2 regions of the Neobacillus sp. SRL179 genome follow, and region 2 is predicted to be linked to the other one. Evidence: a T-box and tRNA genes for the amino acid it is inferred to sense, from the RefSeq annotation. Region 2 holds a T-box; the other holds one or more tRNA genes.
What was found. The T-box of region 2 lies ahead of AC4E8C_RS17680 (valine--tRNA ligase). A T-box ahead of a tRNA ligase gene usually reads a tRNA of that ligase, here a tRNA-Val.
Positions count from the first base shown of each region.

Region 1: it encodes a tRNA-Val, which carries the amino acid that the T-box ahead of AC4E8C_RS17680 (valine--tRNA ligase) is inferred to sense. The anticodon was not compared.

Region 1 is NZ_OZ481792.1:1,391,332-1,398,300, reverse strand. It holds gene AC4E8C_RS06905 (aldo/keto reductase) at 1-164, opposite strand, end outside; gene AC4E8C_RS06900 (S-ribosylhomocysteine lyase) at 338-814, opposite strand; gene AC4E8C_RS06895 (methylated-DNA--[protein]-cysteine S-methyltransferase) at 841-1,368, opposite strand; gene AC4E8C_RS06890 (DNA-3-methyladenine glycosylase 2) at 1,617-2,537, shown strand; tRNA gene AC4E8C_RS06885 (tRNA-Val) at 2,621-2,693, opposite strand; gene AC4E8C_RS06880 (hypothetical protein) at 2,852-3,076, shown strand; gene AC4E8C_RS06875 (alpha/beta hydrolase) at 3,175-3,897, shown strand; gene AC4E8C_RS06870 (YjcG family protein) at 4,033-4,548, shown strand; gene AC4E8C_RS06865 (GNAT family N-acetyltransferase) at 4,551-4,973, shown strand; gene AC4E8C_RS06860 (UvrD-helicase domain-containing protein) at 5,102-6,969, shown strand, end outside.
Region 2 is NZ_OZ481792.1:3,559,016-3,565,984, reverse strand. It holds gene ysxE (spore coat protein YsxE) at 1-324, shown strand, start outside; gene AC4E8C_RS17690 (hypothetical protein) at 345-539, opposite strand; gene AC4E8C_RS17685 (O-antigen ligase family protein) at 755-2,101, shown strand; T-box leader at 2,188-2,422, shown strand; gene AC4E8C_RS17680 (valine--tRNA ligase) at 2,474-5,116, shown strand; gene AC4E8C_RS17675 (bifunctional folylpolyglutamate synthase/dihydrofolate synthase) at 5,184-6,506, shown strand; gene AC4E8C_RS17670 (sensor domain-containing diguanylate cyclase) at 6,669-6,969, shown strand, end outside.

The DNA of each region.
Region 1 (6,969 bases), 2.2 Mb from region 2:
CCCTTCCCATAGATATCGGCATGGTCAAAAAAATTAATCCCCTCATCCATTGCTGTCCGGATTAATTTCTCTGCATCTGTCAAAGAGAGCTCCTTAAGACGCATATTTCCCATAATGATGTTAGATGCCTGCAAATCAGTATTTGCAATGCTTATGTATTTCACAGTGAATCACTCCTAACAAATTATTTATACTCCATTATACTTCAATCGTTGTTGTTTTCCTAAGTTTAACCTTTATACTTACAATTTCTCTCAAAGGATATGTCTTAAAATACTATTTTTAGACAATAAAAAAAGGCTGCCCCTTTTGGACAGCACTTTAAAAATATTATATATTAATTTTCTCCAAAAATATCTTTCCATTCATTGCGCTTAGACAGCATTTCCTTTGCTAGCTCTTGTGCCCCTTCTAAGCTATGGCTTGCCGCCCAGCCGCATTGCACTTCGTTACAAGCTGGAACTTCTGTAGCTGCTGCAACATCTAGTAACGTTTTTTCTAGGACATCCAAGATTTCATTATAATCTTCATGATTAATAACCGTTAAATAAAAGCCTGTTTGACAGCCCATTGGACTAAGATCGACAACCTTGTCAAAATGATTTCGAACATTTTCCGCCATTAGGTGTTCAAGTGAATGCAATGCAGGCATCTCCATATGTTCTTTATTAGGCTGTTTAAAGCGAATGTCATATTTGTGGATGACGTCCCCATTTTGTCCCTTCTTTACCCCTGCTAATCGAACAAAAGGAGCTTTAACCTTCGTATGATCAAGATTAAAACTTTCAACATTCATTTTCTTTTCGTTTGCCATTAGATAACACTCCTAAACTTTTTAAATTAAAATTTATTATTACTTTTTTCTAAATCCAAAAGTTTGATTTTCATTTCCAGCCCGCCTCGATAACCAGTAAGTGAACCGTTTTTTCCAACAACACGATGACACGGTACCGTCATTAATACTGGATTTGCACCAATGGCCGCACCCACTGCCCGGATTGCCTGCGGTTTATTTATATAGTTGGCAATCTCAGAATATGATTTCTTTTCACCATAAGGAATCTCATTGAGTGCATTCCATACAGCAACTTGAAATGCTGTTCCCTTGTAATCAGATTGAACAGAAAATTGTTTTCGTTCACCAGCTAAATATTCTTTCAGTTCTTTTTCATACGGGCTTAACTTCCCCCTATCCTCCACAAGGAAACAGCCAGGGAATCGTTTTTGAGCCCAATTCGAGACTTCCTCAAACGATTTATTTTGCGACCCAACATAACAAAGCCCCTTTTCTGTGGCAGCAAGATAGAGATTCCATTCATTATATTTTAGCAGAGACCAGTAGATAGGAGTCCTACTATGGATATTCATTCATCTTTTCCTCCAATAAATAATTTTAGCTTTGTTAAACGGTTATAAAGAGTATTATTATAATATTGAGTGTTCTCCATAATCATTCCATCGTTAGCGTTCATCGGCATATCTTGAAATCTATAACATTGACCTACACATCTCTATTATACTTTTTAAAAATAATAATGGCTATGAATTGAGTAGAAAAGCAAGAAAATGAAAGATATTTTTGTAATAATAAAAGAAAAGGCCAAGGGGAATCTAGCATGATAAATTTCACAAAAAAAGTTAATGAGACGTTTGTTATGGACTTGCCAGACGATTTTAATATGTTCGCAAATCTTGGCTATTTAGAACGGAATAAAAATGAGTGTATGTTTGAAGTTGAAAACGGCGTGATTACGAGGGTGATACCGGTTGGCAGCTCACATAGTTTAGTCCAAATCTATGTGAATGACCGTAACCAAATGATTGTTCAGTTCTTGAAAAACTCAAGACCGGTTCCTTCGGAAGATTATTTAATGGCAGCCAGTTACATTCGGGAATGGTTTGACCTTGATCAGGATTTAGCACCCTTTTACGAAATGGCAAGTGCTGACTCACTTCTTAAAAGACCGGTCAAAGACTTCTATGGATTAAGGGTCATTGGTGTTCCCGATTTATTTGAAGCCCTCTGCTGGGGTGTCTTAGGACAGCAGATTAATCTTGGATTTGCTTACACCTTAAAGCGGCGATTTGTTGAGAAATTTGGAGAATCAATCGAATGGAAAGGGAAAAAGTACTGGATTTTCCCTGATTATAGTAAAATTGCTCAATTAACACCCGAGGATCTTGCTGATATTAAAATGACTGTGAAGAAAAGTGAATATATTATTGGCATCGCCCAATTAATGAACAGCGGGGAATTATCAAAAGAAAAATTATTGGGCATGGATAACCTTAAAGAAGCCGAAAAAAGTTTAATTAAAATTCGCGGAATTGGACCCTGGACGGCAAACTATGTGCTAATGCGCTGCTTGCGCTTTACATCAGCTTTTCCAATAGATGATGTGGGATTACAAAATGCTATTAAACATTTATTAGGTTTAGAGAAAAAACCTAGCAAGGAAGATTTGTTAAAATTATCCTCAGCCTGGGCAGATTGGCAAGCCTATGCAACATTTTATTTATGGAGGGTTCTCTATTAATAAAAAAGGAAATTTTTTATTAACTAATAGGAAATCATCTAAAATAAAAAACCTAACACCATAATGATGTTAGGTTTTTGTGATGACCTGTGAGGGGTTCGAACCCCCGACCTCAACCCTGTCAAGGTTGCGCTCTCCCAGCTGAGCTAACAGATCGAATATTTAAGTACAAATATAATTATATTTAAATATATAAGAATGTCAATATCTTTTTCTCTTCTAAACCATCTTTAGAACGCTTGTTCCTTAATTACTTGTATAAAGAACGAATGTTCGGTTATAATAATACTATACTGTAGAAAGGAGTGATTTACATGGATGGACTACTAATCCGGTCAATTGAAGAAAACATGCCGATAGAAATGATTTATCTTGCGGAAAATCAAGAGCTCTCCCAGAGAAAACTTATTGTTAAAGAAGTGAATGATGATTACATTCGTGCCTATTGTTTGCTGCGAAAACAAATCCGTACCTTTAAACGTGAAAACATCCTATCCATTATGCCTAATACCCATTCCACTCATAAATATCTTCATTAATCCTACTCCTACTCATATCCATTATACTTCTAAGAGCAATTCCTCTTCCATTATGTTAAAATGCGGTTGTATCAATCGAATCTTGGGGGAATTGTCGTATGGAATATCCAAAAGGCATAATTAAAGAACATACCTTGCAAAGTACCGCACTAGGAGAGGAGATACAGCTGCTCATTTATTTGCCTGCAAATTTCTCTCCGCTTTATAAATACTCTCTGTTAATTGCCCAAGATGGCCAGGATTACTTTCAGCTTGGCAAAATTGGCCGATTAGCAGATGAGTTTCTTTTTAAAAATCAGATTGAGAACATCATTATCATAGGGATCCCTTATAAAAATGTCGAAGACCGCCGGCGAAAATATCATCCTAAGGGTGACCAAAACCAGCAATATATTCGTTTTCTTGCCCATGAATTAGTGCCTTTTCTCGATCAAGAATTTCCCACCTATCAGATGGGCTCGACAAGAGCACTTATTGGGGATTCGCTTGGAGCCACTGTTTCCTTATTGACTGCCTTGCAATATCCCCATACCTTTGGCAAAGTATTACTTCAGTCACCACTTGTAGAAGACCAGGTGTTGAATTTAGTCGAAGAATTCAGTGAAGCACCGCTGGTAGAAATCTATCATGTTATTGGCCATCAAGAAACGGCTGTAAATACGACAAACGGGAAAGTGATGGACTTCCTTACTCCTAACCGTTTCCTTGCCCAAGTCTTATCAAAAAAGGGTTTTCAATATTTTTATGAAGAATTTAATGGCAATCACACGTGGACCTATTGGCAGCCTGATCTTAGACGGGCACTTAAAATGTTATTTTAGTCACTGTTTCATTTCATATCATTTATACCTGGTACCTTCTTTATTTTCTATAGTTTGAAAATTTGCTATAATATCAAGAAGACTATATCGTCATTTATTTTGCTGAAAAAATAATGAATTAATGGAGGTAACCCTATGAAATTTGGTGTTGTCATTTTCCCATCAAAGAAGCTCCAAGACTTAGTTAATTCGTATCGCAAACGTTATGATCCGCATTATGCGTTAATTCCTCCACATTTAACATTAAAAAATGGTTTTGAGGCAACGGAAGATGAAGCAAAAGGTTTTGCCACTAAATTACGACAAATCGCCATTAAGACGAAACCGTTCACATTAACAACGACTAAAATTGGCTCTTTTCAGCCTGCTAATAATGTCATTTATTTTAAAGTAGATCCAACCGATGAACTGAACAGCTTGCACACTATCATCAATCAAGAGTTTAGTGAGCAAAATATTGAATATTCTTTTGTACCACATATTACCATTGGTCAAAAACTTTCCAATGATGAGCACTCCGATGTTTATGGTTCACTCCGAATGACGAAAGTCCATCATGAAGAAACAATTGACCGCTTCCACTTGCTTTACCAATTAGACAATGGTTCTTGGACCGTATATGAAACATTTCGCCTTGGAAAGGATAGTTAAACATGACCGTTAAAATAGTTGAAAATCAAAAAGAACTTGATGATGCTTTTACAATAAGAAAGATTGTTTTCGTTGAAGAACAGAATGTGCCGCTAGAAGAGGAAATCGATCAATTTGAGGATGAAGCTACTCATTTTGTTATGTACAATGAGGGAACTCCTGTCGCAGCTGGACGTTTCCGAGTCGTCGATGGCTATGGAAAAGTAGAACGTATTTGTGTTTTAAAAGAAGCCCGAAAAACTGGCGCGGGGAAAGCTGTTATGAATGCAATCGAAACCCATGCCTATAATCAAGGATTACATAAATTAAAACTCAATGCCCAAACCCATGCGATTCCCTTCTATGCAGGCCTTGGTTATGAAGTGGCTTCAGATGTATTTATGGATGCCGGAATCCCTCATAAGACAATGATCAAAGTAGTGTAAGATGATAAGCACTTGCCATCCTATCGGCAGGTGCTTATTTAATTGATATTTTATCAAACACTTTCCGTACCTAATTGGTTTTGTTATGATAGAACATGTGTTATTTACGGAAATAGAGGTTTTAATAAATGAAAACAGCCATCCACAAAAATCAACTTATTACACTCCAGCAATTAGCCAGGGATGAGTATCAAAAAATCTTCCTTGCAGGAAAAAATGGGGAACTTACCTGTCCCATCTGCAACCGTACTGTCCGATTGTTTCTTGGCATTCAGGAAGAACCCTATTTTTTTCACTCACATCCACCTGAACGCCAATGTTTGGAACCAGAACTAAAAACTGAATTTAGCCCTTCTCATGTTATTCAAGACGAAGGTCAAAACTATACAGAGCATAGTGGGTTTAAACTACCTCAGGGAAGAACTATTACCGCATCCGCACCTAAAAGTGTTGAACTCTTTAAACCTGCTAAGCCAATAGATGGTATACTCCCCTTTAAACAGAAATTGGAAAGGATCCAGCAACCACTGCCACCCTATTTAGAGCTGCTAGCAGATCATGACGTACTGCTGGATGACAGCCAGGCGGCCGCTGTTATGAAAACCGAGGGTTCTTTATTAGTACTTGCAGGTGCCGGAAGTGGCAAAACACGAGTACTAACGGCACGAACGGCCTATATGATAGAAGTAAAGCAAATAAACCCTCGTGAGATTATGCTTGTTACGTTCACTTCCAAAGCTGCAACTGAAATGAAAAACCGGTTACTCTCTTACCCACATATGAAACCGGGTAACATTAATCAGCTTGTAACTGGCACCTTTCATAGTATTTTTTATCGTATTTTGATGTTTCATGATCGTGCGAATTGGTCTTCAACAAAATTATTAAAAAAAGAGTGGCAACGCGATAAGATCCTAAAGGAAGCCGGAAAGTTACTGGACTTGTCTGAAAAAGAGTTCGCCTATGACTTAGCACTGCAGCAAATTGGCTTCTGGAAGAACTCACTGCTGTTTCCAAATGAAATTAAGCCCACATCGGAGTGGGAAGAAAAGACTTTGTTCCTTTATCAAAAATATGAAGAATATAAACAGCGACAGGGATTATTTGATTTTGATGACATGCTAATTGGCTGTTATCAGCTTTTGAAGTCCTCATCTGCCATACTTGAACAATATCAGGACAATTTCCGTTATTTTTTGATCGACGAGTTTCAAGATATTAATAAGGTACAATTTGAGCTGATTAAACTTTTATCTGCAAAGCATAAGAATGTTTGTGCTGTTGGGGATGATGATCAATCCATCTACGCCTTTCGAGGAAGTGACCCTACTTACATTCTTGATTTTGAGAAGGACTTTCCAAATGCTAAATTAGTTACTCTCAACCAAAACTATCGTTCGTCACATGAAATTGTTGGGACCGCAAATCAAATGATCGCTGCTAATAAAATGAGAAGAACAAAGAAGATGCAGGCACAATTTTCAACAGGGGAACCACCGATATTATTTTTCCCTTATGATGAAGAAGAAGAAGCAACCATGGTTGTCACAGACATCCAAGAACAGATTTCAATGGGGGCAAAGCCTGGGGATTTTGCCATCCTCTATCGTACCAACGCTGCCTCCCGGTCTGTGTTTGAGCGATTAGCTGGCTCAAGCCTTCCATTCAAAATTGATCAAGATGTGGAAGCCTTTTACGATCGCTACATTGTTAGAAGTGTGCTTGCCTTCTTACGGGTGAGCTTAAATGAAGAGGATGCAGCCGCCTTAGCTGATATTTTACCGTTGTTATTTTTAAAACAGACTGTTTTGAAAGAATTAAAGGCCCAAAGCATTCTAAAAGATTGTAGTATACTTGAAGCACTTAACCACTTAAAAACGGCCCACGCTTTTCAAGAGAAAAAACTAAAAAAGGCCGTAACTCTTATCCGCAGCTTAAAGCATATGCTTCCCTCGATGGCCATTGAAAGGATAGAAAAAGACATTGGTTTTCTTGA
Region 2 (6,969 bases):
CTTCTGCCCTATTTATCACGAGCCCTAGATACCACTCCCCAGCGGAATGATACAGCGATTGATTGGGTGTACCATTACTTTAAGTATTTTCCTTTTAAAGAGGATGAGAAGCTATTATTCTACAGCTATTTAGCATTGCCGATTCCCATCATGCAAGTGGCAGAAAGTTATTATCGCAAACAAGGCAAAAAGAATGAAATAAAATTTGTTCGTCAGCTGCAGCACCGCTATTGGCATTTGAAAAACTCTGAATATGTGGTGATGCGCATAACAGAAATCGAAAAACAACAGAAGCAAGCAAAAGAAGGAGCCCAGCCGCAGTAAAAACCTGCAGAAAGGGCTCCTTAAATAATTTCAAAATAGATGGAAACGGCAATCACTAGGAAAATGGTTAATAATAATATATCTAAAATGGTGGGTAAAAAAAGTGTTCGGATTAATTGAAAAATACTAAATGGTACAATAAATTGAGCGGCTATTCGGCGTGAGGTAATGAACCAGGGACGGAATTTATATTTGTGGAAATTATTGCGCTTCACCTAAGAACCTCCCCAAAGGAATATGGCATTTATTTATGTATATTCATTTCACCCAGTTTGTTCCCAGATTATTATAAATTCTCCTCACTAAAACAAAAGACCCCATAAATTTCTGATTGAAAAGTCCCATAACTCATGGAATAATTGAGAAGGAATTGATTTTCCAGTTACTTTTGGATTATTTTTCAAGATACATAATAAAGGGAGTTAATTTAATGTATTGGTTTATCATACTTTTTCCACTTTTGATTTATCCTTGGGGATTTGATCCGTACTATACAACAATAAAGACGGACTACCTTTATCTATTTGTACTAGCTGCCTGGCTATACCTTATTTTTACAAAAAAATATCGAATGCTTTTACCTGAAAAAAGGAATTCCTCATTCGAGATTATTTTACTCATCTTATTAACCTTAATTGAAATTTCCACCGCTTTTTCTGATTATACATACACGGCTGTACATGGTACATTGGACCGGTGTGAAGGGCTGATTACCTATTTTTGTTATTTTAGTATTTTGCTGTTTTCCTATCGATTAATAGATGTGAAAAAGATGAAAAAAGTATTATCAGGAATCGCCGTTGTTTCGATCATTGTTTCGATCTATGGAATTTTACAGCACTATTCATTAGATTTTCTTCCGAGGAACAGCGCCATGCGGGGTTACACGGGAACCTATACATTTTTTGATAACCCTAACTTCTTTGGATCGTATCTTGTTATCGCCTTGCTAGTTGCACTGACCATGTATTTAACAACGAACAATAAAAAGACTACTTCCCTTTACTTTATAACGACCTGTTTAGCTTTTATGGCACTTATTTTTTCAAGTACAAGAAGTGGTTATGTGGGAGTTTTTTTCGGAGCTGCTTTTTTAACGATTTTTGTCGTTTTGAAGAGAAAATACTTGTGGAAAAGGTGGATTTTATTATTATTTACCCTAGGCTGTTTACTTTTAGCAATTAATATGTCTGAAAACGGGTTTTATACTCAACGGATTCATTCAGTTGTGACCGACTCGGTTAGCATTGCAACTAATCAAAGTACTGGCCATGAAGGGTCTTCACGATTTTTTATCTGGAAAAAATCATTACCACTTGTAAAGGATTATTTCTGGATTGGTTCTGGTCCTGATACCTTTGAATTTGTGTTCCCGGCTACCCCAAGTGAACTTCAGGAATTCTTAGGCAGCCCCAACACGAAAGTGGATAAAGCCCATAACGAATATATACAAATTGCGATTACCTTAGGAACGCCGGCATTATTGACCTACTTACTCTTGTTATTTGTGGTAATCAGGAAAACCTTCCAAGCTGTAAAAAGAACGCAAGGCAATGAGGCAATTATTCTTTATGGATTACAAGCAATTATTTTTGGCTATTTAGTGCAGGCATTTTTTAATATAAGCACTGTCCCTGTTGCCCCTTTATTTTGGTCCATCTTAGGGATTTCCATGGGACAAGCACATTTACCCCTTAGTCAAGCAAGAGTGGAAAAGTCGATAAGTGTAGATATCTCTAATAAAATTGCATCGAATCAGGCGACATTACCATTCTAAGCACATATAGTATAAAAAATAAAAAATTTGGCCATCATGATTGACGACCATCCCCTTTTTTGGGTAGTATAACATTATAATTTAAAAATAAAGCAAAGACAGGGAAGAGTACGATGCACTCCTGCTTAAAGAGAGGGAAATCATGAGCTGGAAGATTTCCTAAGCAGAACATCAGAAGGTCGCCCAAGAGCTTCTTCTGTGAACAGAGCAATCTTAGTAGTGGAAGACGGAGGAAATCCGTTATCTGATTTGAGCGCCAATCAAATGTTATTTGATTGGAAAAAAGGTGGTACCGCGAAGCAAACTCCATTCGTCCTTTTATGACGAATGGAGTTTTTTGTGTTGTTGCAGGTACAAGAAGGAGGAATATAGATGGAAACAAAAGAATTAACGATGCCGACCAAATATGATCCGCAATCGATTGAAAAAGGACGGTACGAATGGTGGCTGAAAGGGAAGTTCTTCGAGGCAAAGGACGATGAAGGAAAACAGCCCTATACGATTGTCATCCCGCCGCCAAACGTTACGGGAAAACTGCACTTAGGTCATGCCTGGGATACAACCTTACAAGATATTCTGACCCGCATGAAACGGATGCAAGGATACGATGTCCTCTGGCTCCCTGGGATGGATCACGCCGGGATTGCAACACAAGCAAAGGTTGAAGAAAAACTCCGCAAAGAAGGCACGAGCCGTTATGATTTAGGACGTGAAAAGTTTGTTGAGGAAACATGGAAGTGGAAGGAAGAGTATGCCTCCCACATCCGTGAGCAATGGTCAAAATTAGGCTTAGGCCTTGACTACAGCCGTGAGCGCTTCACTCTTGACGAAGGCTTATCAGATGCGGTTCGTGAAGTGTTTGTTACTCTTTATAATAAGGGCCTGATCTATCGTGGCGAATATATTATTAACTGGGATCCATCTACGAAAACGGCCATATCCGATATCGAAGTTATTTATAAGGATATTCAAGGTGCTTTTTATCATTTAAGATATCCACTTGCAGACGGCACTGGCTCAATTGAAATTGCTACAACGAGACCAGAAACCATGCTTGGTGATACGGCTGTTGCTGTTCACCCAGAGGATGAACGTTACAAGCATTTAATCGGCAAAACGGTAATCTTACCAATTGTTGGCCGTGAGATTCCAATCGTTGGTGATGATTATGTGGATATGGAATTTGGTTCTGGGGCAGTGAAAATTACCCCTGCACATGACCCGAATGACTTTGAGGTTGGTAATCGTCACAATCTAGAGCGCGTTCTTGTAATGAACGAAGACGGCTCGATGAATGAAAAAGCAGGCAAGTATCAAGGACAAGACCGATTTGAATGCCGCAAGCAAATTGTTAAAGATCTGCAAGATTTAGGCGTTCTGTTCAAGATTGAAGACCATATGCATTCCGTTGGACATTCTGAACGCAGTGGAGCGGTTGTAGAGCCGTACCTGTCTACTCAATGGTTTGTAAAAATGCAGCCACTCGCAGATGAAGCCATTGCCCTGCAGAACAAAGATAATAAAGTAAACTTTGTTCCAGACCGTTTTGAAAAAACGTACTTGCGCTGGATGGAAAATATCCGCGACTGGTGTATTTCAAGACAGCTATGGTGGGGTCACCGTATTCCAGCTTGGTATCATAAGCAAACAGGTGAAGTGTATGTTGGAATTGAAGCACCAGCAGATGCTGAAAACTGGGAGCAAGATAAAGATGTATTAGATACTTGGTTTAGTTCAGCACTATGGCCATTCTCGACCATGGGCTGGCCAAATAAAGAAGCAGCCGATTACAAACGTTATTTCCCTACTGATGCCCTTGTAACAGGCTATGATATCATTTTCTTCTGGGTATCAAGGATGATTTTCCAAAGCATTGAATTTACAGGCGAACGTCCATTTAAAGATGTACTGATTCACGGTCTGGTTCGTGATGAGCAAGGACGTAAAATGAGTAAATCGCTTGGCAACGGCGTGGATCCAATGGATGTGATAGAAAAATATGGTGCCGATGCCTTACGATACTTCTTATCTACTGGAAGTTCACCAGGTCAGGATTTACGTTTCAGTTATGAAAAAGTGGAATCAACTTGGAACTTCGCTAATAAAATTTGGAATGCCTCTCGGTTTGCGTTAATGAATATGGACGGCATGACGTATGAAGAAATTGATTTTAGCGGTGAAAAATCTGTTGCAGATAAATGGATTTTGACCCAATTAAATGAGACAATTGACCATGTAACCAAACTTTCTGAACGCTATGAGTTCGGTGAAGTAGGCCGTGCTTTATATAACTTTATCTGGGATGACTTCTGTGATTGGTATATTGAAATGGCGAAGCTTCCATTATATGGGGAAGATGAAGCAGCGAAGAAAACAACACGATCCATTCTTGCCTATGTACTGGATCAAACCATGCGTTTATTACACCCATTCATGCCATTTATCACCGAGGAAATTTGGCAGAACCTCCCACATGCAGGCGAGTCCATTACGACTGCGTCATGGCCAGTGGTAAAACCAGAGTTCTCCGATGAGCAAGCGGCGCAAGACATGAAACTATTAATGGAAATGATTCGCTCTGTCCGTAATATTCGTGCTGAAGTGAACACACCAATGAGCAAGAAAATCAAAATGCTGGTTAAGGCAAAGGATGAATCCGTTCTAAAAACGGTCGAAAATAACCGTACCTATATTGAACGCTTCTGTAATCCGGAAGAATTGCAAATGGGAATTGACATAGAGACCCCTGAAAAGGCCATGACTGCCGTTATTACAGGTTTGGAAATCATTCTGCCGCTTGAAGGCTTGATTAACATTGACGAAGAAATTGCTCGTCTTGAAAAAGAATATGAAAAGTTAAATAAAGAAGTAGACCGTGTTCAAAAGAAATTAAGCAATGAAGGCTTCATGAAAAAGGCCCCTGAAAGCGTTGTGGCAGAAGAGCGTGCTAAGGAAAGTGACTATCTCGAAAAGAGAAGTATTGTGGAAGCAAGGATTAAAGAATTAAGAGGATAAACAGCTAAAAGTGAGGCGAATTCAAATCTGGATTCGTCTTGCTTATATTAAAAGGGGTGTTACCAAAATGTTTACAACCTATCAAGAAGCCCTAGAATGGATTCATGCGAGATTAAGGCTTGGGATTAAACCAGGGTTAACAAGAATGGAATGGATGATGGACAAGCTTGACCATCCTGAAAATAAAATCAAATCAATCCATGTGGGGGGCACTAATGGCAAGGGCTCAACCGTTACCTTCTTGCAGTCGATTCTCCAAGCGGGGGGATATACGGTCGGAACGTTTACCTCACCTTATATTGAGCAATTTAATGAACGAATTAGTGTTAATGGAAAACCAATCACTGATAAAGAGATTTTACAACTAACTAATGTGATTAGACCGCTAGCAGATGAATTAGAAGAAACGGAGCTTGGAGGACCGACTGAATTTGAGGTCATCACGGCCATGGCCTTCTATTATTTTGCCCATTTAAGTAATGTGGACATTGTCGTTTATGAGGTTGGGTTAGGGGGTAGGTTTGATTCAACTAATATTATTCATCCCTTAGTCTCTGTCATTACAAACATAGGATTAGACCATACCAATATCCTCGGTAATACGTATGAGGAAATTGCCTTTGAAAAGGCAGGCATAATCAAAGAGTCTACGCCCGTCTTTACAGCAGTTAAACATCCTGGGGCATTACGTGTAATCGAGGAGCAGGCTTCAAAGAAATCTGCACCTATTTATAGATTAAATAAAGAGTTTTCAATAGGTGAACATGTATCACATGCAAAGGGTGAAAAATTCACAATCAATCATTCGCTTCATCCATTAAATCAAGTAGAAATTAATATGATCGGCCAGCATCAAACAGAGAATGCTACATTAGCTGTTCTTGCTGCCCAATATTTAAATCAACATACCCCTTATAACATTACAGAACATGCCATCAGGCAGGGCTTAAGAAATGCCTATTGGCCGGGCCGGTTTGAAATTCTTTCTGAACAGCCACTTGTGATTATTGACGGGGCTCATAATAAAGAAGGAATTACGGCACTCACCCATGAACTATCAAATCGGTTCTTGGATCGAAATATCCAAATTGTATTTGCGGCATTAAGGGATAAGAAATTAGATGAGATGATTGCGAAACTTGATAAAGTCGCCGATCAAATCACATTTGTAAGTTTTGACTATCCACGGGCAGCTAGAGCGGAAGACTTGCTGAATATTAGCCAATCACCCAATAAACTTGCCGTTGATGACTGGCCTTCTTATCTATTAGAAGAAATAAAAGATTTAGGAGATAACGAAATGCTGGTGGTGACGGGTTCTCTATATTTTATTTCCGAAGCAAAACCAGTTATTTGTAAATATTTGAAAAATATTAACATTTCCTTATGACAAGCTATAGTAAAAATGGTAAAATAATGTTATCTCGAATTCATAGTTTTAACTAAAATGTAGTAAATACTTCCTATATTTTTTGTGGTTTTATTTTAAGAAACTTATTTCCGATTAATTGAGTTTTAACTACCATGCTATTGTTTGGAGAGGAGGATAAAAATGGATGTAAAACCGCAAGTGAAACGAGCAATTTTTCTTGTCTGGATCCTATTGGTTCCAGCAGGATTGTGGTACACCTATAAAACTTATCCTCCTGAACTTTCTGGACATTGGTTAGATGTGTTAGCCTTTTTTCTGTTAACGTCTGTCGTGGCTGCAACTCCGATTGTGATTAATGATATGTTTATTTTTTTAATTCAATGGGTGGCGCTGGCTACCTTTTTAATGTTTGGGCTTTTTGTAGAAATAATCTTCGCCCAAATCGCAGTTGTTGTTTTACTTCTTAGATTAAGGGTCCTTC